One region of the Brachybacterium sp. Marseille-Q7125 genome, then DNA from elsewhere that is predicted to be linked to it. Evidence: predicted binding sites of a transcription regulator. Region 1 holds the regulator's gene; the other holds the start of a gene.
The links. The regulator HrcA, encoded in region 1, represses chaperone genes, less so after heat shock. The targets are predictions, from matches to a motif close to TTNGCACTCGNNNNNNNCGAGTGCNAA.
Positions count from the first base shown of each region.

Region 1 (13,542 bases):
CAGCGCCTACTTCGAGCATTCCCTGCTGGCCCGCACCATGGGCGTGGATCTCGTGGAAGCCTCCGATCTCGTCGAGCGCGGCGACCGCATCTACATGCGCACCACCGCCGGGCTGCGCCGCGTGGACGTGATCTACAAGCGCACCGACGATGACTTCATCGACCCGGAGGTGTTCCGCCCTGACTCGATGCTCGGCGTACCCGGGCTCGTGCGCAGCGTCCTGGCCGGGAATGTCACGGTCGCCAACGGCATCGGCAACGGCATCGCCGATGACAAGCTCACCTACACCTACATCCCGGACCTCATCCGCTACTACCTCGGCGAGGAACCGATCCTGCCGAACGTGGACACGTGGCGGCTCGAGGAGCCCGAGGCCCGCGAAGAGGTGCTGGACCGCCTGCACGAGCTCGTGGTCAAGCCCGTGGACGGCTCCGGCGGCAAGGGCATCGTGATCGGCCCCGCCGCGACCCTCGAGGAGCTGAGCGCCCTGCGCGAACGCCTCCTGGACGATCCGCGCGGGTGGATCGCCCAGCCCGTCGTGCAGCTGTCCACCATCCCCACTCTGGTGGAGGAGGGCATCGAACCGCGCCACGTGGACCTGCGACCCTTCGCCCTGAACAGCGGGGATGATGTGTGGGTGCTGCCCGGCGGGCTCACCCGCGTGGCCCTGCCGCGTGGGGAGATGATCGTGAACTCCTCCCGCGGCGGCGGCTCGAAGGACACCTGGGTGCTCGCCACCAGCCGACCCGCCTCCGGCCCCACGCAGTCGGATGCCACGCAGCCCGCCACCCAGGAGAGCATCGAAGCTCCCCTGGACGAGGAGTACGACGCCTTCGAGGACATCCCCACCGAGGACACGGAACCATCGGCCCCGGAACCCGAGCCCGTGACCGCCGCCATCCGGATCATCGACGCCAGCGAGGAGACCGCCCGATGATGCTCAGCCGCCTGGCCGACTCGATGTTCTGGATCGGCCGCTACGTGGAGCGCGCCGACCAGACCGCTCGCATCCTCGACGTGAAGCTGCAGGCCATCACCGAGGACGCGGCCCTGGACGTGCAGGAGGCCTGCGCCGGCCTGTACGCGATCTTCGGGATCACCGATGTGGCCGACGCCGACCGCACCGTGCAGCGCGTCCTGGATCGGCTGGTGACCGACCGCCGCAACCCCTCGTCGGTAGCCGGTGCCCTGCAGACCGCCCGGGAGAACGCGCGGGGCGCCCGCGAAATGCTCTCCACCGAGGTATGGGAGTCGCTGAACACCACCACCCTGGGCCTGCCGCGCGGCGTGCGGCCCAGCCGCATGCACGGCACCTTCCAATACGCCAAGGACCGCTGCGCCGTGTTCACCGGGCTCATCGAATCCTCCATGACCCGCGATGAGGCGTGGCTGTTCTGTCGCATCGGCCAGCAGCTCGAACGGGTGGACATGCTGGCCCGCAATCTGCAGGCTCACGATCTCGAGCAGGCGACCGATGCGTCGACCGTGACGCTGCTGCGCTCGTGCGGTGCCCATGAGGCGTACATCCGCTCCTACCGCGGGCGCGTGCGCAGCACGAGCGCGATCGAATTCCTGCTGCTGGATTCCATCTTCCCCCGCTCGGCCGTGCACTGCCTGGCAGAGCTGGATGCAGCGCTCGAGACGCTCGCGAAGCTGCATGGCTCAACCTTCGATCGTGTCGGCACCGCGGAGCCGAGTCGACGGATCGTCGGGCAGGCGCAGGCGAGTCTGCGCTTCCGGGCGCTCGAGGAGATCCTCACGGATTTCGACCAGGAGATGGAGCAGCTGCAGCTGGTCACCGGCGCCATCACCCGCGGCCTGGGCAGCCGCTACTTCGACCCGGACCTCACCTGAGGCCCCGGGCCGGGGCGGGGCTCCGAGCTGCTGAGCGCCGCGGGAGCTGTGAGGTTGCGCCTGCCCGCGCGCCGGGTACGCGACGCCCCGCGCGCCCCGTGAGACCATAGGACGATGCCCGGCGCAGCAGCGCCTGGCCCCGCCATCGACGAGAGGACTGCTGCCGGTGACCCCGAGGATCGCTGCCGACCAGGCGACGGACATCCAGCCCGCCGCCACCGCCCAGGAGCGGCTGCGCAACTTCTGCATCATCGCGCACATCGACCACGGAAAGTCCACGCTGGCCGACCGGATGCTGCAGATCACCGGGATCGTCGAAGAGCGGCTGATGCGCGCCCAGTACCTCGACAAGATGGACATCGAACGCGAGCGCGGCATCACCGTGAAGTCCCAGGCGGTGCGCATGCCCTGGCAGGTCGACGGCGACAACTATGCGCTGAACATGATCGACACCCCCGGGCACGTGGACTTCACCTACGAGGTCTCCCGCTCGCTGGCCGCCTGCGAAGGCGCGATCCTGCTGGTGGATGCCGCACAGGGCATCGAGGCGCAGACGCTGGCGAACCTGTACCTGGCGATGGAGCACGATCTGACGATCATCCCGGTGCTCAACAAGATCGACCTGCCCGGCGCGGAACCGGAGAAGTACGCCGCAGAGATCGGCCAGCTCGTGGGCGTGGACCCCGAGGACGTCCTGCGCGTCTCCGGCAAGACCGGCGAGGGCGTCCCAGACCTGCTGGATCACGTGGTGCGCACAGTGCCCGCTCCGGAGGGCAACCCCGATGCGCCCTGCCGCGCGATGATCTTCGACTCCGTCTACGACACCTACCGCGGCGTGGTCACCTACGTGCGCGTGGTCGACGGGCACCTTGAGGCCCGTGACCGCATCGACATGATGTCCACCGGCGCCCACCACGAGCTGCTCGAGATCGGCGTGAGCTCTCCGGAGCCGAAGCCGAGCCCGGGCATCGGCACCGGTGAAGTGGGCTACCTGATCACCGGCGTGAAGGACGTGCGCCAGTCCAAGGTGGGCGATACCGTCACCACCTCCGTGCGGGGTGCCGAGGAGCCGCTGCCCGGCTACACCGAGCCCAAGCCCATGGTGTATTCGGGGCTGTTCCCCATCGACGGCTCGGACTATCCGGCGCTGCGCGATGCGCTGGACAAGCTGAAGCTCAACGATGCCGCCCTCAGCTATGAGCCGGAGACCTCCACGGCGCTCGGCTTCGGGTTCCGGGTGGGTTTCCTGGGGCTGCTGCACCTGGAGATCATCCGAGAACGGCTCGAGCGCGAATTCGACCTCGACCTCATCTCCACCGCCCCGTCGGTCGTCTACCACGTGGTGATGGAGGACGGCACCGAGGTGGAGGTGCTGAACCCGTCGGACTTCCCCGCCGGGAAGGTGCATGAGATCAGCGAGCCCGTCGCGAAGGCCACCATCCTGGTGCCCAGCGAGTTCATCGGCGCGGTCATGGAGCTGTGCCAGTCCAAGCGCGGGAGCCTCGGTGGCATGGACTACCTCAGTGAGGACCGCGTCGAGCTGCGGTACACGCTGCCGCTGGCGGAGATCGTCTTCGACTTCTTCGATCAGCTGAAGTCCCGCACCCGCGGCTACGCGTCTTTGGACTACGACGTGTCCGGCTCGCAGGTTGCGGACCTGGTGAAGGTCGACATGCTGCTGCAGGGCGAGCCGGTGGATGCCTTCAGCGCCATCGTCCACCGCGACAAGGCCTACAACTACGGCGTGGAGATGGCGGGGAAGCTGAAGAACCTCATCCCGCGCCAGCAGTTCGAGGTGCCGATCCAGGCCGCGATCGGCTCGCGCATCATCGCCCGCGAGAACATCCGTGCCATGCGCAAGGACGTGCTGTCCAAGTGCTACGGCGGCGATATCTCCCGGAAGCGCAAGCTGCTGGAGAAGCAGAAGGAGGGCAAGAAGCGCATGAAGAACATCGGCTCTGTCGAGGTGCCGCAGGAGGCGTTCATCGCCGCGCTGTCCTCTGACGCCGCCGATTCCTCCAAGGACGGCAAGAAGAAGTAAGGCCGGAGCTCGGGAGATCGATGAGCACACGAGCAGTCACCGGGAGCCTTGCCGCCATCTGCCTGCCGCGTCAGCTGTTCCCGGTCACCACCCGGGGCCGTCTGATGAGCGGCATTGACAAGCGCCCCGTCGACGGACCCATCCAGGTGCTCACCCACGGCATCTGGGGCGATGTGCAAGGGGACCGCGAGCACCACGGCGGCCTGTTCAAAGCCGTCTACGCCTTCGCCCGGGAGCAACGGGAGGCGCTCGCACGCAGCACCGGACGCCAGTTCCCCGACGGCTTCTTCGGCGAGAACCTCGTGACCGCCGGTATCGACACGGACGGCGCCGAGATCGGCGAGCAGTGGCGCATCGGCAGTACCATCCTCGAGGCCACCTGCCAACGCACCCCCTGCGGGACCCTCGCCGAGCGGGTGGGGGACCCGCGCTTCGGTCGACGCTTCACCGAGCACGGCCATCCCGGCACCTACCTCCGCGTGCTCCAGGAGGGGGAGATCAGCGCCGGTGATGCGATCGAGGTGATCGGTCGGCCCGGGCACGGCGTGTGCATCCGCGATGCCTTCCGCGGTCTGAACGCTGAGCAGGCAGCAGCTGTTCTCGACTGGTCCGCGACGAGCGGCACTGTGCTGTACAGCTCTCTCGTGAACGCCGCCGTGCGGGCGCTCGAGAAGTCCGGCAGCGTGCGTTCCCATCCAGCAGCGCTGACCTCTGATGGCCGGGGGAGCTGAGTCGATGCCTTCCCGCGACGATTCGAGCCCGCAGCGCGCGCTGTCGGCCTACATCCACATCCCGTTCTGTGCGGTGCGCTGCGGCTACTGCGACTTCAACACGTACACGAACGCGGAACTCGGCGGCGGTGGCTCACAGCGCGAGTACCCCGCCAACGCGATGCGGGAGATGGAGCTCCAGCTCGCCGATGACCTCGCCGCCGGGTACCGCTACCAACAGATCGCGACCGTGTTCTTCGGCGGCGGAACCCCGACGCTGCTGCCCGCCGGTGATCTCGTGGCCATGCTCGCGCATCTGCGCTCCCTCATCCCGCTCGCCCCGGACGCGGAGGTCACCACCGAGGCGAACCCCGATTCGGTCACCCCGGACTCCCTCGCCGAGCTCGCTGCGGGCGGCATCACCCGCGTGTCCTTCGGTATGCAGTCCGCGGTCCGCTCGGTGCTCGCCACCCTGGACCGCACCCACGACCCTGACCGCATCCCCCAGGTGGTGCAGTGGGCGAAGGACGCCGGACTCGCCGTGAGCCTCGACCTCATCTACGGCACCCCGGGGGAGACCCTCGCTGATGTGGAGACCTCGGTGCGTGCCGCCCTGGACTGCGGGATCGACCATCTTTCCGCGTATTCACTGATCATCGAGGGCAATACGGCGATGGCCCGGCAGCTGCGCCGCGGGGAGATCACCGCCCCGGATGGCGACGACATGGCCGACAAGTATGAGCTGATCGATGACCTCACCCGCGCCGACGGGCTTCAGTGGTACGAGGTCTCCAACTTCGCCCGCACCCGCGCGGACCGCTCCCGGCACAACCTCGCTTACTGGACCGGACGCGACTGGTGGGGCATCGGCCCCGGCGCCCACCGCCATCGCAACGGCGAACGCTCCTGGAACCTCAAGCATCCCAGCCGGTACGCCGCGCGCCTTGCCGACGGGCGGCTGCCCGTTCAGGAGTCCGAGCAGCTCACGGCCAAGGACCGTCTCGTGGAGCGGATCATGCTCGAGCTGCGGATCGCCGATGGGCTCGACGTCACCGTCGTCCCCGAGCAGCGGCGTCACCTGCTTGCCGTCCACGCTGAGCGCGGTCACCTGGAGGCGGACGCACTGACGGCCGGCCGCGCGGTCCTCACGCGAGCCGGCCGTCTGCTGGCTGATGCGGTCATCCGTGACCTGGTGCCCTGAGGGCGTCAGTCACTTCACGAAGCGCAGGTTCAGCGGGTAGTTCCAGTACTCGCCCTGGTTGGCCTTGACCGCGCCGATGATCGCGAAGATCAGCTGCAGCAGCGCGGGGATCCCCACTAGCGGGAAGAGGAATGAACCGAGGCCCAGGGTGATCACCGTGAGGATGGTGATGACGACGGTGAGCACCACCTGGGCGATGAGCACCGCGATCGCACCGTTGAGGGCCTCCGCGGAGTGGTAGCGCACGAAGCGGTCACGATCCTTGTAGATCAGGAAGATGATCAGCGGACCCACCCAGCCCAGGAAGCCCCAGGAGACGACGTGGCCGAGCCCCACGGCGAGCTGCGACAGCATCGCCCACAGGCGCGAGTCGGAGCGGTTGATGGGTTCGCCGCTCAGGGGACCGTCATACACGCCCGCGGTGCCGGGAGCCGGCTGGTCCGGGGCCTGGTCGGAGGACCCGCCGGCGGCGCGCGGGGCCTGCTGGGCGCTCTGCGGAGACGAGAAGGCAGGCTGCTGAGAGCCCGCGGGCTGCGAGGTCTCCGACTGTGGGGAGGAGTACGGGTCGTGGGGGTACGGGCTCTGGGTCATCTCAGGCTCCTTCCGGGACCACCGGGAGTGGTCTGTGCGTCGATGACCCCAGCCTAGAGTTCGATGACCCGTGCGTCCGCGTGGACAGCCGCCGAGGACGGTGGGGGTTTACCCCCAGAACGATGGAGATGACGAGGCGACGCCGGGTCGCTGCTCCGCAGCGGCGATCCCGTCAGCTCTGCTCGACGGTCACGAAGTCGATGAGCTCCTCGATGCGGCCCGAGAGCGTCGGCTCCACGTCGGCGTAGGACCGCACCGTGGCAAGGATCCGCTTCCATCCCAGACCGATGTCAGCGGCATCCTCATGCGGCCAGCCGAGCGCCGCGAGGGTGCCGACCTTGATGTCGGTGCCGCGCGGGAAATGTGGCCACTCGCGCAGACCCACGCGGGCCGGTTTGATCGCCTGCCACACATCCACATACGGGTGCCCGAGCAGGGTGACGTTCCCGCTCGCGCCGGGCAGCGCCATCACCTCAGCCGCGATCCGCGACTCCTTCGAGCCGCGCACCAGGTGATCCACGAGGATTCCGAGCCGCCGCCCGGGAGAGGGAGCGAAGTGCTGCACCCGCTCGACGAGGTTGTCAGCGCCCTCGAGCTGCTCGACGACGATGCCTTCGATGCGCAGATCATGCCCCCAGACCTTCTGGATCAGCTCGGCATCGTGGGTGCCCTCCACCCAGATGCGGGAGGCCCGGGCCGTGCGCGCCTTCGCCCCTTCGACATACACGGAGCCGGAGGCGGAGCGCTTGGGACCGCGCGGGGCGCGCGGTGCGGGGCGTGTGAGCACGACGGGCTTCCCGTCGATCATGAAGCCGGGACCCAGCGGGAAGGTGCGCCGCACACCGCCACGGCCCTCGAGCTCCACCACGATCTCGCCGGCGATCTTCTCCAGGCGCTGGATCGCGCCGGTGAAACCTGTCGACGCCTCTTCGACCACGAGGTCGCGCTGCACGGGAACCTCGCGTGCTACGGGTCGCTGACGGTGATGGGCGGGTGGGCCGGAGGACAGAACGTCATGGCCGTACCGGTCGGGGAAGGAAGCAGGCACGCGCGTCACCGTACACGGGGGTGGTGCACAGCGCGGGGAACCGGGTGGCGGGGCGAGCGCGTCGTGTCCCCTCGTGGCGAACGCCTCCCTGGTGACCGGCGCGTCGGCGCGTAGGATTGGCACCTGGCGCCAGTGAGTGCCAGAGTGCTGGGTGGCTATGTGCCCAGCGCGCATCCTGAGCGTGGACCGTGAGAGAGGGAGGTGAGAGCGACGGACGCCCGGAAGCTGCAGATCCTCGGCGCGATCGTCGAGGACTACGTCTCCACCCGCGAGCCCGTCGGCTCGAAATCCCTCCTGGAGCGCCACGAGCTCGGTGTCTCCGCCGCCACCGTGCGCAACGACATGTCGGTCCTGGAGGAAGAGGGGCTGATTCATCAGCCCCACACCTCCGCCGGACGCGTTCCCACGGACAAGGGCTACCGCGCCTTCGTCGATCACGTCGCGACGATCAAGCCGCTGTCGGCCCCGGAGCGTCGCGCCATCCGCACCCTCCTCGAGGGCGCCGGAGACGTCGAGGAGCTGCTGGCCCGCACCGTCCGGGCTCTTGCCCAGCTCACCCAGCAGGTTGCGATGGTGCAGTACCCGGCGCGCAAGCAGGCCCGGGTGCGGCACGTCGAACTCGTGAAGGTCGCCGACAGCCTCCTGCTGCTCGTGCTCATCACCGAATCCGGACGCGTGGACCAGCGCACCGTCCCCGTTCTCGCGGGACAGCCCGCCGAGTACTACCTGGACCTGCGCGATCAGCTGCTGCGTGTGGTCGCCGGGCGGGAGGTCACCGACCTCGCCCAGCCCCTCACGGACTACCTCGAGGATCTCAGCCCCGCTGAACGCCCCGCGGCAGCAGAGGTCGCCGAGGCCCTCGCAGCGCTCGCGGCCACCCGCGTGGAGGACCGCATCATGATGGCCGGCACCGCGAACATCGCCCGCTCCGCCCAGGACTTCGCGCGCGATGTCGAACCGCTGCTGGATGTTCTCGAAGAGCAGCTGGTGCTCATGCGGCTGTTCACCGAAATGCACATCCGCCCCGGCGATGTTGAGGTGCGCATCGGCTCTGAACTGCACGACGAAGCCCTGCATCGCGCCGCGCTGGTGGGGGCCGGGTACGGCGCCGGTTCGCACCTGGCGATCCTGGGGCCGCGCCGCATGGACTACGTGACCGGCATCTCCACCGTCCAGGCGATCGCCCGCTACGTCTCCCGCTATCTCGAGTAACCCCGTGTGCCCCGGCGCGACAGGCCACATCGGCCCCTTGTCCGCCGCACGCCGACCCCCGCCGCCTGCGCGGCCACCGACCCTGCGAAGGACCCTGAGTGAACGAGGACTACTACGACCTGCTGGGCGTCTCCCGCGATGCCTCCACCGAGGAGATCAAGAAGGCGTACCGCAAGCTCGCCCGCACCCTCCATCCGGACGTGAACCCAGATCCGGAGGCCGGCGAGAAGTTCAAGAAGGTCTCCCAGGCCTATGAGACGCTCTCCCACGCCGACAAGCGTCGCCAGTACGACATGGGCGGCGGACCGGGCATGGGCGGCTTCCCCGGCGGCGGTGCCGGCTTCGACTTCACCGACATCTTCGACATGTTCGCCGGGGCCTCCGGGATGCGCGGCCGCTCTCAAGGGCCCGTCCCGCGTCGCCGCCGCGGCGGAGACGTGCTGCGCCGCGTCAAGATCGACCTGCGCAGCGTCGTGTTCGGCACCGAGGAGAAGGTCACGTTCCGCACGGCCGTGTTGTGCGAGCGCTGCACCGGCTCGTGCTGCGAGCCCGGCACCAGCCCCACCCCCTGCACCGCGTGCAACGGCTCCGGGCACGTCCAGCGCGTGGCCCAGTCTCTGCTGGGGCAGATGGTCACGATGGCCCCCTGCCCCACGTGCGATGGGCACGGCGATGTCATCGAATCGCCCTGCACCGCCTGTTCCGGTCACGGCCGCACCGCCGCCGAGCGCACCGTCACCGTGCGCGTCCCCTCTGGCGTCGAGAACGGCACGCGGATCCAGCTGCGCGGCGAAGGTGAGGTCGGGGAGGCCGGCGGTCCGGCCGGTGACCTGTTCGTCGAACTGTCCGTCCGCGATCACGAGTTGTTCGAGCGCGAAGGCGATGACCTCGTGACCACCCTGGCCATTCCGATGACCTCCGCAGCCCTCGGCGCGACGATCCCCCTGGAGACCTTCGACGGCGCCCAGGACGTGGACGTGGCCCCCGGTTCACAGCCGGGGGAGGAGATCACGCTGAAGGGACTCGGCGTCACCCCGCTGCGCCGGGAACGCCGTGGCGACATCCGGGTCATCCTCGACGTGGACGTCCCCACCTCCCTCAGCGAGGAGGAACAGGACCTGCTGCGCCAGTTCGCAGCACTGCGCGGGGAGGAAACCACCCGCCGCCCCGTCAAGGGCCAGGGTCCCTTCGCCCGGCTGCGCGAACGCCTGCGCGACCTCTGAGACCACGCCTGAGACCGCACCGCACCTGGAGGAAGCGCGCCCATGCCCACCACGCCGCCCGGGTTCCTCATCGACGATGACGCCCTCGCCCGTGCGAGCGAGGGAGAGCAGCTGACCCTCGCCGGGGACGAAGGGCGGCACGCGGCGAAGGTCGCGCGCATCGGCGTGGGGGAGCAGGTGCTGCTCACCGACGGCCCCGGCCGACAGGTGCTCGCCGAGGTGATCGCCGCCCGCAAGGAGCAGCTGGATCTGCGCCTTCTGAGTGACCCGAGCCCCGCCGTGGAGCGCCTGCCGCGCCTGGCGCTCGTGCAGGCCCTCGCCACCGGCGGCCGGGATGAGCAGGCGGTGGAATCCGCGACCGAGCTCGGCGTGGACCGCGTGATCCCATGGATCGCCCAGCGCTCGGTGTCCGTGTGGCGCGGCGAGAAACTGCGCAAGGGCCGTGCGAAATGGGAGTCGACGGTGCGGGCCGCGGTCAAGCAGTGCCGCCGCCCAGGCATCCCCATGGTCGAGGACGCGATGAGCACCGCGCAGCTGACCGCCCGGCTCGGGGACCTCGTGCAGTCCGGTGCCCTGGTGCTCGTGCTGCACGAGCAGGAATCCCGCGCGCTCATGAGCCTTGCTGATCAGCTGCGGATGGCGAGCGCCGACGGCGTCGAGGAGATCGTGATCATCGTCGGTCCCGAAGGCGGGATCGAGCCGGCCGAGCTCGAAGCGCTGAGCGGTATCGGCGCCCGCTCCGTGCTGCTGGGCCCGGAGGTGCTGCGCTCCTCGACCGCTGGACCCGCGGCCCTCGCGGTGCTCAGCGCCCTGGTGGGGCGCTGGGGCTGAGGTTCGGGTTCAGGCGTCGGTGCGCTCCGTGCGGGTGGGATTCAGCAGCCGGGCCACAAGCCCGCGCAGCGCGGCGGTCTTCTCCTCGGCCATGTGCAGCGTGCCGTCCTCTTCGAGGTCCGGGCCGGAGCCCAGCCCGATGCTGCCGACCACGTTGGCCTTCAGACGCCGCATGAGCTTCTCCAGCAGCGGCAGCACATCGGCGGCCTCACCCCAGCCGTAGCCGACCAGCAGCGTGGGCAGCTTCTCCCACTCTTCGTACAGGTAGTCGATCGCCGTCTTGAGCTGTCCCGGGTAGGAGGCGTTGTACTGCGGGGTGAGGATCAGCAGAGCATCCAGGTCCGTGATCCGTTCACCCCATGCCTGCGCGTGCTGGGACTCCTTGGGGAGGCCCTTCTTCGGGCTCGTGGAGCCGTCATAGGCGGGCAGCGCAAGCTCCCGCAGATCAATCAGGTCGATGGTCGTATCCGTCGGCACGGCCTGGCGAACCCAGGTGAGGACGGAATCGCCCACACGATTGGGGCGGGTGCTCGCAAGGATGATCCCAAGAGTCGTCATAGTGCTTGAAACTTCTCATAGCCAGGTGGGGTGGCACAACAGCAAGAGGCGCAGATCGCTCCCGTAGACTCGCTGACATGGGTACCTCCACCACCGAGACCAGCGCGCTGCGTCGTGACGCGGAGTGCATCTTCTGCAAGATCGTCGCCGACGAGATCCCCTCGGACCGCGTCCATGAGGACGAGCGGGTCATCGCCTTCAAGGACCTGCAGCCGCAGGCACCCGTGCACGTGCTCGTGGTCCCGCGCGAGCACCATCGGGATGTCACCGAGCTGGCCGAGGACCCCCAGCTGCTCTCGCACGTCGTGGACACCGCCCGGGACGTCGCCGCCCAGCAGGCCGATGGCGACTTCCGCCTCGTGTTCAACACCGGTGCCGGTGCCGGGCAGACCGTCTTCCACGTGCACGCGCATGTCCTCGCGGGCGGCCAGCTCGCCGAAGGAGAACTGTGACAGATCCCCTGCAGCCAGCCCCCGGCCGCACCCCCGAGGTTCACGAGCGCAAGCTCGCGATCCCCGATCACCTCAGCCCCTTCCAGGTCCTGGGCGAGAATGACCAGGCCCTGGCTGCGCTCGAGGACGTCGTCCCCGATACCGATGTGCACGTGCGCGGCCACCAGGTGACCCTGCGCGGCACCGACGAGGCCCTGCGCCGCAGCGAGCACATTATGCGCTCCCTCATCGAGATGGCCGCGAAGGGTCAGCCTGTGACCGCCGAAGCAGTCCAGCGGGCAGCGAACCTCTACGGCGATGACCGCGCCCAGGGGGCCCGGCTCGAGGAGGTGCTCAGCCGCACGATTCTCTCCAGCCGCGGCCGCACCATCCGCCCCAAGACCATGGGGCAGAAGAGCTACATCGAGGCGATCGAATCCTCGACCATCACCTTCGGGATCGGCCCGGCCGGCACCGGCAAGACCTACCTGGCGGTGGCGATGGCAGTGCAGCAGCTGCTGTCCAAGCAAATCAACCGGATCATCCTCACCCGCCCGGCGGTGGAGGCGGGGGAGCGCCTGGGCTTCCTGCCCGGTTCGCTGAACGAGAAGATCGACCCGTACCTGCGGCCGCTGTACGACGCGCTGCACGACATGCTCGACCCCGAGTCGATCCCGCGGCTGATGGGCGCCGGGACCATCGAGGTGGCGCCGCTGGCGTACATGCGCGGACGCACTCTCAACGACGCGTTCATCATCCTCGACGAAGCGCAGAACACGACGCCCGAGCAGATGAAGATGTTCCTCACCCGCCTGGGCTTCAACTCCACCATGGTGGTCACCGGCGATGTCACGCAGGTGGATTTGCCCGGCGGGCAGAGCAGCGGTCTGCGCGTGGTGGAGCAGGTGCTCTCCGGCGTGGAGGACATCTCCTTCTGCCGCCTGTCACCGCGAGATGTGGTGCGCCACCGCCTGGTGAGCGACATTGTGGAGGCCTACGGGCGGTGGGAGATCCGCCCCGGCGGGAACCGGGACGCCCGACGACGCACCGGCACAGGAAGCTGAGAGATGACCATCGAGATCCGCAACGAGACCACCACCGTGGTGGACGAGCGCGAGTTCGTCGCCCTGTCCCGCTTCGTGTTCGAGGCGATGCACCTGCATCCCGCCACCGAGATGTCGATCCTGTTCGTCGACGAAGAGGCGATGGAGAAACTGCACGTGCAGTGGCTGGACCTGCCCGGCCCCACCGACGTCATGAGCTTCCCGATGGACGAACTGCGGCCCGGCACCGCCGAGGAACCCACCGAGGAGGGACTGCTGGGTGATGTGGTGCTGTGCCCGACGGTCGCCGCGAAGCAGGCCGCCAAGTCCGGACATAGCGCGGTGGAGGAGATGCTGCTGCTGACCGTCCACTCGATCCTGCACCTCCTGGGCTATGACCATCAGGAAGAGGAGGAGCGTCGCGAGATGTTCGACCTGCAGCGCAAGCTCCTGCTGACCTTCCTCGCCACCCGCTCCGCGAGCTGAGACCGCACCACCCCTGAGACCACCTGCCCGGCCCGTGCTGTGCGACCACGCACCGCAGCACCATCGGCCCGGACCATGAGGAGACCGATGACCGCCGATCAGACCCCCACCGCGCTCGACGCCGAGCATCGCGCGGGCTTCGTGGCCCTCGTCGGTCGCCCCAACGTCGGCAAATCCACCCTCACCAACGCCCTGGTGGGGGAGAAGGTCGCGATCACCTCCACCAAGCCGCAGACCACTCGCCGGGCCATCCGCGGGATCGTCACCCGCGAGGATGCGCAGATCATCCTCGTGGACACCCCCGGGATGCACC
Region 1 is NZ_JALLAL010000003.1:53,505-67,046, reverse strand. It holds gene MU407_RS01680 (circularly permuted type 2 ATP-grasp protein) at 1-937, shown strand, start outside; gene MU407_RS01675 (alpha-E domain-containing protein) at 934-1,854, shown strand; gene lepA (translation elongation factor 4) at 2,015-3,895, shown strand; gene MU407_RS01665 (MOSC domain-containing protein) at 3,916-4,626, shown strand; gene hemW (radical SAM family heme chaperone HemW) at 4,631-5,806, shown strand; gene MU407_RS01655 (DUF4870 domain-containing protein) at 5,816-6,397, opposite strand; gene MU407_RS01650 (DUF3097 domain-containing protein) at 6,570-7,445, opposite strand; gene hrcA (heat-inducible transcriptional repressor HrcA) at 7,647-8,657, shown strand; gene dnaJ (molecular chaperone DnaJ) at 8,756-9,880, shown strand; gene MU407_RS01635 (16S rRNA (uracil(1498)-N(3))-methyltransferase) at 9,923-10,711, shown strand; gene MU407_RS01630 (NAD(P)H-dependent oxidoreductase) at 10,721-11,269, opposite strand; gene MU407_RS01625 (histidine triad nucleotide-binding protein) at 11,347-11,721, shown strand; gene MU407_RS01620 (PhoH family protein) at 11,718-12,764, shown strand; gene ybeY (rRNA maturation RNase YbeY) at 12,768-13,229, shown strand; gene era (GTPase Era) at 13,317-13,542, shown strand, end outside.

Region 2 (9,478 bases), on a different contig from region 1:
CCGTCGGGGTGGACGCCCTGCACCACGAAGACCTGGTGGAGACGATCCTGCTGCCGGAAGGAGAACGCTGATGGACCAGCCGAACCCCTCGCCCTCACACCCCCACTCAGAGCACGGCACCGAGCTCAGCCATGTGCGCCCCGACGGCTCCGCCCATATGGTCGATGTGACCGCCAAGAACGTCACCTCCCGCGAGGCCCGCGCCCGCGGAATCCTGCGCACCCGCGCCGATGTGGTGGACCGCATCGCGACCGGTGACCTGCCCAAGGGGGAGGCGCTCGCCACCGCCCGCCTGGCCGGGATCATGGGTGCCAAGCGCACGAGCGACCTCATCCCCCTGTGCCATCCGCTGCCACTCGGCGGCATCGAGGTGGACCTGCACCCCGCCGGGCACCGCGTGGAGATCATCGCGCGCGTGCGCACCCGCGGCGTCACCGGCGTGGAGATGGAGGCTCTGACCGCGGTGAGCGTCACCGCGCTGACCCTGTTCGACATGATCAAGGCCGTGGACCCGCTGGCCCGCATCGAGGACATCGCCGTCATGGCGAAATCCGGCGGCAAGAGCGGGGACTGGACGCGCGAGCAGCGCGAGGCCGCCCGGACGAACTCCTCGGAGGAGGACCGATGAAACACATGCCCGCCCAGCGCAGCGACGCCGACTGCACCGCCCGCGAGGAAGGAGCCCCCGCCCCGACCCTGCGCGGCAGCGCCCTGGTGCTGATCGCCTCGACCCGCGCCGCCGACGGCACCTATGAGGACCGCACCGGCCCGCTGCTCGTGCAGTGGCTGACCGAGCGCGGCCTGGACCCCGTCGAGCACCAGGTTGTGCCCGATGGCCCCGAGGTCGGTGCCGCGCTCGCCACGGCGATCAGCCGCGAGATCGATGTGGTGATCTCCTCGGGCGGCACCGGCATCAGCCCCACCGACGTCACCCCCGAGCAGACCGCCCCGCTGATCGAGCGCGAGATGCCCGGCGTGCTGGAGGCGGTGCGGCGCATCGGCTCTGAGAAGTCTCCGGCCGCTGTGCTCAGCCGCGGCCTCGCCGGGATGGCGGGCCGCAGCTTCGTGGTGAACCTGCCGGGTTCTCGCGGCGGGGTGAAGGACGGCATCACGGTGCTCGATCCGATCCTGGACCACCTGCTCGAGCAGCGCGACGGCGGGGGACACGAATGACCACCGGGCCCACGCCCTTCGGCGGAGACATCGCGCAGCTGCGGGTGCCGGGCGATCCCGCGATGGGGACTGCCGACCAGCGGGTGCGGCACGCCGCGGTGACCGAGGAGCCGGTGAGCATCGCCGTGATGGCCGCGGCCGTCGCCGATCCGCGCTGCGGCGCGGTCGTCACCTTCGACGGGGTGGTGCGCGACCACGACGGCGGCAAGGACGTCGAACGCCTCGAATACAGCTCCCATCCGAGCGCCTCGGCGGTCGCCCGCGAGGTCGCCGCAGAGATCGCCGAGCGCTACCCCGACGTGCTCGTGGCGCTCACCCACCGGGTGGGGCCGCTCGCGATCGGGGAGTCCGCCCTGGCCTGCGCGGTCTCCGCTCCGCACCGCAAACAGGCCTTCGCCGCCTGCGATGACCTTGTGGACACGGTCAAGCGTCGCCTGCCGATCTGGAAGCATCAGCGCTTCACGGACGGCGAGGAGGAATGGGTGGGGGCGCTGGGCTGAGGGGCCCGGAGCGTCCGCGCACACGGATCAATCACCGCGCCGACGCGGCTGTTCACTTATCGGCCACACGCCACCGCTACGGTGCGATCATGCGCATCCTCCACCTGACCGACACCCACCTGTACGGCGATCCGAACGCCCGTCACTACGACCGCATCGACACTGCCGCGGCGCTGCGCGGACTGCTCGCGCATCTTGCGCCCCTGCAGGACATCGACCTCGTGGTCCACGCGGGCGATGCCTCCGAGGATGGCAGCGCCAAGAGCTACGCGCTGCTGCACGAGCTCCTGGACCCCTTCGCCCAGCAGCTCGGGGCCCCGCTCGTGGTCGCCATGGGCAACCATGACGTCTCCACCGTGTACGGCCAGACGATCGCCCCGGGGGAGCAGCGTGCCGAGAGCCAGGACCGGGTGGTGCAGCTGTCCGGCGGCGGTCGCGTGGTGGTGCTCGATTCGAGCGTGCCGGGGGCCGGGTACGGCCATCTCGAGACCGAGCAGCTGCAGTGGCTGCGCGCCGTTCTCGCCGAGCCCGCCGCCGCGGGGACGGTGCTGGTGATCCACCATCCGCCGCTTCCAGCCGCGACACCGCTGCTGGCCGGCCTCGAGCTGGATGGCCGGGATGAGCTCGCTGCGGTGCTCGAGGGCTCCGATGTACGCATCGTGCTGTCCGGCCACTACCACCACGCGATGGACGGACAGGTCGCGGGCATCCCGGTGCATGTCGCCCCGGGGATCACGAACGTCGTGGATCCGCTGGGAGCGGGGGAGAGCGAGCAGGCCCTGGCCCTGTCCGGCGCGAGCATCGTGGAGCTCGGGGCGGGCGCCCCGCGGATTTGGAGCTCCGTGCTGCCGAACGCGGGTGACGCCCAGCGCGATGTCTTCGAACCGGTCTACCGCTTCGAGGAACAGCAGGTGGCGCAGATCCTGCAGGCGGCCGGGCGCTGAGGGGCGCGAGCCGTTCGCCGAGCGCTTAGCACTCGCCTTGCACGAGTGCCAGCGCGGGGCCTAGAGTGAGCGCGTTGGCAGTCGACGGCCGAGAGTGCCAGAGCCTGCCGTCAGGGATCCTCCCGGTCGGACCCGCGACGACGATCGGACCCCGATCCCGCCACCCGAACTCAAGCAGAGTCATCTCAAGAAGGAGTGAGCCGCATGTCGGTCTCCATCAAGCCCCTCGAGGACCGTGTCGTCATCAAGCCGCTCGAGGCGGAGCAGACCACCGCTTCCGGCCTGGTCATCCCGGACACCGCGAAGGAGAAGCCCCAGGAGGGCGAGGTCGTCGCGGTCGGCGCCGGTCGTTTCGACGACAAGGGCGAGCGCATCCCCATGGACGTCAAGGTCGGCGACAAGGTCGTCTTCTCCAAGTACGGCGGCACCGAGCTGAAGTACGGCAACGAGGAGTACCTGGTCCTCGGCTCCCGTGACATCCTCGCAATCGTCGAGCACTGAGCGGAGACCCCATGGCCAAGGAGATCATCTACGACGAGGAGGCGCGGCGCGCACTGGAGCGCGGCGTCGACAAGCTCGCGAACACCGTCAAGGTGACGCTGGGCCCCAAGGGCCGCAACGTCGTCCTCGACAAGAAGTGGGGCGCCCCCACCATCACCAACGACGGCGTGACCATCGCCCGTGAGGTCGAGCTCGAGGATCCCTACGAGAACCTCGGTGCGCAGCTCACCAAGGAGGTCGCGACCAAGACCAACGACGTGGCCGGCGATGGCACCACCACCGCCACCGTCCTCGCCCAGGCGCTCGTCCACGAGGGCCTGCGCAACGTCGCCTCCGGCGCCGCTCCTGCGGCCCTCAAGCGCGGCATCGAGAAGGCCGTCGAGGCCCTCTCCGAGAAGCTCGGCGAGATCGCCACCGACGTGGACACCAAGGAGCAGATCGCGAACGTCGCGGCCGTCTCCAGCCAGGACCGCGAGATCGGCGAGCTGCTCGCCGAGGCCTTCGACAAGGTCGGCAAGGACGGCGTCATCACGGTGGAGGAGTCCTCCACCACCGCGATGGAGCTCGACTTCACCGAGGGCATGCAGTTCGACAAGGGCTACATCTCCCCGCACTTCATCACCGACGCCGACCGCCAGGAGACCGTCCTGGAGGACGCGCAGGTGCTGCTGGTGCAGTCGAAGATCTCCGCAGTGGGGGACATTCTCCCGCTGCTGGAGAAGGTCGTCGAGGGCGGCAAGCCGCTGTTCATCATCGCCGAGGACGTCGACGGCGAGGCTCTGTCCACGCTGGTCGTGAACAAGGTCCGCGGCGCCTTCAAGGGCGCGGCCGTGAAGGCCCCGGCCTTCGGCGACCGCCGCAAGGCCATGCTGCAGGACATCGCGGTGCTCACCGGCGCCCAGGTGGTCACGGCCGATCTCGGCCTGGACCTCAAGACCGTCGGCACCGAGGTGCTCGGTCACGCCGGTCGCGTGGTCATCACCAAGGACTCCACCACCATCGTGGGTGGGGCCGGTGACGATGAGGCCGTGGCCGATCGTGTCGCCCAGATCCGCGGCGAGATCGAGAACACCGACTCCGACTGGGACCGCGAGAAGCTCCAGGAGCGTCTCGCGAAGCTCTCCGGCGGCGTGTCCGTCATCAAGGTGGGCGCGCACACGGAGGTCGAGCTCAAGGAGAAGAAGATGCGCATCGAGGACGCGGTCTCCGCGACCCGCGCTGCCATCGCCGAGGGCATCGTGGCCGGTGGCGGCTCCGCCATCGTCCAGGCCTCCTCCGTGCTCGAGAGCGACCTCGGCCTTGAGGGCGACGAGGCCGTGGGCGTGCGCGCCGTGGCCCGTGCGGTCGTCGAGCCGCTGCGCTGGATCGCCGAGAACGCGGGCCACGAGGGCTACGTCGTGGTGGAGAAGGTCAAGGAGTCCCCGGTGGGCACCGGCCTGAACGCCGCCACCGGCGAGTACGTGGACCTCGCCGCCGCCGGGATTATCGACCCGGTCAAGGTGACCCGTTCCGCACTGCGCAACGCCGCCTCGATCGCCGGTCTGGTGCTGACCACCGAGACCCTCGTGATCGAGAAGAAGGACGACGAGGAGGACTGACCTCACGGTCAGATCGCAGCAACGGGCGGGCCAGGAGCACCTGGCTCGCCCGTTGCGCATCGGGCTCCCACTAGGATGTCCGTGTTCAGATGTCGAGTCCCGAGGAGCGTAGGTGGCCAGCACATCCGGCCCGGCCGAGCCCAGGGTCCACGACGATCGCCCGACCCGAACCTTCGGGCCCCCGGCCTCCGTCGTGATCGGCACGCTCGTGACCGCCCTCGTGTTCGTGGTGGTCCTCGAGTTCCTCGTGATCATTAGCTTCGTGGGCCAGCGACTGTGGCGTGACGAGGCCCTTTTCCGCGACGCCCTCTTCACCCTCCCCCTGGTGCTGTGGGTGATCGTGGCGGTGCTGGCCACCGCGGTGACGCTGCGCGTGCTGACCGCCTGGTTGCAGGTCGACGAGGAGGGCTTCACCCTGCGCAGTCTCCTGCGCACCCCCCGCACCGCCACCTGGCAGCAGGTGGGCCGCGTGATCGCGGTGCGGGACATCTCCCGCGGCACCAGCGCCGGGGAGATGCTCGACGCCCCCGACACCCTGTACGACGGCGTGTACGTCATGGACCCGGCGGACCGCCGGATGCTCGCCGTCCCCAGCCGCCTGTTCGGCCCGCGCGCCCAGGACATGGTGCTGCAACGCGCCAGAGAAGCGCAGGTGCGCATCGACCACATCGACGCCATCACGCCCGCCGAGCTGCGCCAGCAGGTGCCGCAGGCCATGAACTTCGTGGACCGCCACCCGCAGCTGCTGCTGCTCGCCCTGGTGGCGTTCTACGTGGGCCACAATCTGCTGACCTTCATCGTGTGGGGGCTGTGACCGGGTGAGGGGACGCCGACCCGCCTCCCCGCTGCCGCAGCGCGAGGGCCTGGACGCGATCTGCTGGACCATCCCGCCCAGCACCCCGAGCGGCCCCGCCCACGACCTTCTGCTGAAGCGCTTCCCACCCCTCGGGGATCCTGCGGCGACACCGCTGCTCGAGCGCTTCGAGGGCGGAGACGTAGTGCGCGCCGACGGCACCGCCATCGCCGCCGAGGAGATGCTGCACCCCGGAGACCGCCTGTGGTTCCACCGTGAGCTCGCCGATGAAGACGTCCCGGACATCGACCTGCCCGTGCTGCTGCACGATGAGCATCTGCTGGTCATCGACAAACCGCATGACGTGGCGACGATGCCGCGCGGTGCCCATGTTCGCGCCAGCGCCCTCGCCCGTCTGCGCCGCCTGACCGGCATCACGACCCTGGTGCCGCTGCATCGCCTGGACCGCCGCACCGCCGGGGTGCTCGCCTTCGGGATCGTGCCCTCCGAACGTGCCGCCTACCAGCAGCTCTTCGCCCGCGGAGCGGTGCGCAAGCACTACGAGGCCCTGGTCGAGCCGGGGGAGAGGCGGCCGACGGACGACGAGGGGTCGCTGCCGCGTGACCCCGGCACTCGCATCGCGCTCCGCGACCGCCTCATCAAGCCCGCAGACAGCCTCACCGTGCAGGTCGTCCCCGGCGAGCCGAACGCCCACACCGCTGTGAGTGTCCGCGGCCCGGGCCCGCGGGGCACGCTGCACCTGGATCTCGAACCGCACACCGGTCGCACCCACCAGCTGCGCATCCAGCTGTCCTCGCGCGGCGCCCCGATCCGCGGCGAGGACCTCTACCCTGAGCCGCGCCGCGACCCCGTCGGCCCGCTGCAGCTGCTGGCCCGCCGCCTCGCCTTCACCGACCCGGTCACAGGTCAGGAGCGGCGTTTCACCTCCACCCGTACCCTGTCAGGGTGAGCAGTCCCAGCCCGGCCGCGGCCCCGTCGGCGCCCGCCCCGCGCCGCACCCGTCGTGGGGCGGTGCTCGTGGGACCATCCCTCGCTGCGCGCTACCGGCCGCTTGTGCTGATGGGCCTGCCCCTGCTCGCGATCCTGCTCAGCCCCTTCGCGGCCACCGCCCTGCAGGCCTGGCATCGCCGCCGGGTGCGCGCCGGCCATGACGGCCTGGTCGAGCAGATCCTGGGGCTCGCGACCGTGCAGCTCGTGCTCGGGGCGCTGCTGCTGTGGGGTCTGTTCGCCCTGTGGGCCCTCGTGCCGCTCGTGCTCACCCGCACCGTCGTGCTGTTCGACGCGGACGCCGGCACGCTGCGCCTGCGCAAGGGGCTGCGCATCACCGACCGGGCCACGCTCGCCGACGTGGACCACGCGGTGGGGGAGGCCGAGCGCGGCGGCATGGCCCTGATCGGCCTGCGCGGACCCGAGCGGCACTGGACCATCCCCGAGGTGGGCTGGGACGCCGCATCCTTCGACGGGTTGCGCGCCCTGCAGGCCGCCGCAGGCTTCACCCCCGTGCCACCACGGGAGCAGATCCTCGTCGAGCACCGCCGTACCCGCGGGGAAGCCCGGAACCGCGAGCTCGCCGCCCGCGTCGGCATGCCCTGGCGCGAGGAATATGCCCAGGACGATGCCGCGTTCCGCACCGAATTTGACCGCATCCGCCGGGTCCTCGGCGGGATCGAGCAGCCCCGGGAGGGCGACCCGACGCCATGAGCACCACCCCACCCCCGCCCGGACCCGACGACGCGCCCGATGAGCTGCAGGAGCGTCTGCCCGCGCCGCCCATCGGCCCCCACTCCACCGCCACCAGCCCGCTGGGCATCCCCGACTCCCTGACCATCCGCTCCGAGGCCGCCGCCGCGGTGGGTGCCGAGCTGCTGGCCTCCGGCATGGCCTCCTACCGGGTGCGCACCGCCATGGCCCGCACCGCCCGCGCCCTGGGCCTGGACTCCTTCACCTCGATCGTCACGTACACCGACATCACCGCGACTGCCACGCTGAACGGCCGCTACCGCACCCGCATCACCCAGCCGCCGCACGTTGGCGTGAACGTGGACCGGCTGTACCGCACCCAGCGGTACGTCGAACTGCTGCCGGAGCAGGGCACCACTGCCGCGGACGTCTTCGAACAGCTGGCGCGGATCCGTGCCCGCGGTCCCCTGCACTCGAGGACCGTCAACGCCCTGGCAGGGGGTTTCGCCTGCGCCGCCTTCGCGGTGCTGAACCAGGCCGCACCCTTGGAAGCACTCGCGGCGGGTATCGCCGCGGGGATCGGTCAGGCCGCGCGCCGCACCGTACAGCTGCGCGCCTGGAATCACCTGCTGGTCACTCTGATCGCCGCGGTCGTCGCCGCCTCGGTGTACCTCGCGGCGGTCGCGCTGCCCACGGCGGCCGGCTGGGTCGCCGGAGGGCCCGGCGACCACATGGGCGGATACCTCGCCGCCGTGCTGTTCCTGGTGCCCGGCTTCCCACTCATCACCGGGATGCTCGACCTGGTCAGATCGGACTTCTCCGCGGGCCTGGCTCGGTTGACCTACGCGGGACTGATCATCCTGGGCGCCGCTGCGGCCGCCTGGACGGTGAGCCTCGCCGTCGGCATCCCCCCGGTCGCCGCGGAGCATCTGGGGCTGCCCTTCGCCGCGGAGCTGCCGCTGCGGGCCGCTCTCACAGCCATCGGCGTGCTGGGCTTCGCGATCCTGTTCAACTCCCCCTGGCGGATCGCCATCGCCGCCGCGACCGTCTCCCTGATCGCGAATTCAGTGCGCTTCATGCTCGGCGAACTGCATGTTCCGGTCCAATTGGCGACTTTCGCTGCGACCGTGCTGGTGGGCGTGATCGCCTACGTCATCGCCCGCACCCAGCACGTACCGCGCACCTCCATCTCCGTGCCTGCCGTGGTGATCATGATCCCCGGCTACGCCCTGTACACCGGGTTCACGCTCATGAACAGCGGCAACATCGTCTCCGCGGCGATGGTGTGGCAGGAGGCTGTGCAGGTCGTGATCGCCGCGGCCCTCGGCTTGGCGCTCGCACACCTGGCCACCTCGACGGCCTGGCGCTCAGCCGCCCAGCCCAGCTGACGTGACGGAGCGCTCACAGCAGGGGGCGGGCCCGGGCGGCCACCCCCATCGGCCCGCGGATACCATCGATCCATGACGAGCGCGGATCCCTTCGGTTTCATCGGCCTGACCTACGACGACGTCCTCCTGCTGCCCGGCGAGACAGACGTCATCCCCTCCGAGGCGGACACCACCAGTCGCCTCACCAAGGAGATCACCCTCAAGATCCCGCTCGCGAGCGCCGCGATGGACACCGTCACCGAGTCGCGCATGGCGATCGCGATGGCCCGCCACGGCGGCATCGGCATCCTGCACCGCAACCTCTCGATCGAGGACCAGGCCCACCAGGTGGACCTCGTCAAGCGCACCCAGACCGGTCGCATCACCAACCCCGTGACCATCGGCCCGGACGCCACTCTCGAGGACTTCGACACCATCTGCGGCCAGTTCCGGGTCTCCGGGCTGCCGGTCGTGGACGGCGCCGGGAAGCTGCTGGGCATCTGCACCAACCGTGACCTGCGCTTCATCCCCGTGGCCGAATGGGCCACCACCAAGGTCAGCGACGTCATGACCACCGAGGTGTTCACCGCCCCGAGCGATGTCTCCGCCGCCGATGCGACCGCGCTGCTGCGCCGCAACAAGCGCGAGCGCCTGCCGCTCGTGGACGAGGACAGCACCCTCACCGGGCTCATCACCGTCAAGGACTTCGTGAAGTCCGAGCAGTTCCCCGACGCCTCTAAGGACGCCCAGGGCCGCCTGCTGGTCGGCGCGGGCGTCGGCTTCTTCGGCGACTCGCTTGAGCGCGCCGGGCAGTTGCGCGACGCCGGCGTGGACGTGCTCGTGGTCGACACCGCCAACGGGCATGCACGCCTGGCCCTGGAGATGATCGCCCGCCTCAAGG
Region 2 is NZ_JALLAL010000069.1:922-10,399, reverse strand. It holds partial or broken gene MU407_RS12815 (molybdopterin molybdenumtransferase MoeA) at 1-71, shown strand, start outside; gene moaC (cyclic pyranopterin monophosphate synthase MoaC) at 71-628, shown strand; gene MU407_RS12805 (molybdenum cofactor synthesis domain-containing protein) at 625-1,173, shown strand; gene MU407_RS12800 (molybdenum cofactor biosynthesis protein MoaE) at 1,236-1,673, shown strand; gene MU407_RS12795 (metallophosphoesterase) at 1,763-2,617, shown strand; gene groES (co-chaperone GroES) at 2,822-3,118, shown strand; gene groL (chaperonin GroEL) at 3,130-4,716, shown strand; gene MU407_RS12780 (hypothetical protein) at 4,829-5,530, shown strand; gene MU407_RS12775 (pseudouridine synthase) at 5,535-6,479, shown strand; gene MU407_RS12770 (hypothetical protein) at 6,476-7,231, shown strand; gene MU407_RS12765 (threonine/serine exporter family protein) at 7,228-8,598, shown strand; gene guaB (IMP dehydrogenase) at 8,671-9,478, shown strand, end outside.
Region 2: a site for HrcA is predicted at 2,643-2,669, ahead of groES (co-chaperone GroES). Genes of this name have one in related genera too.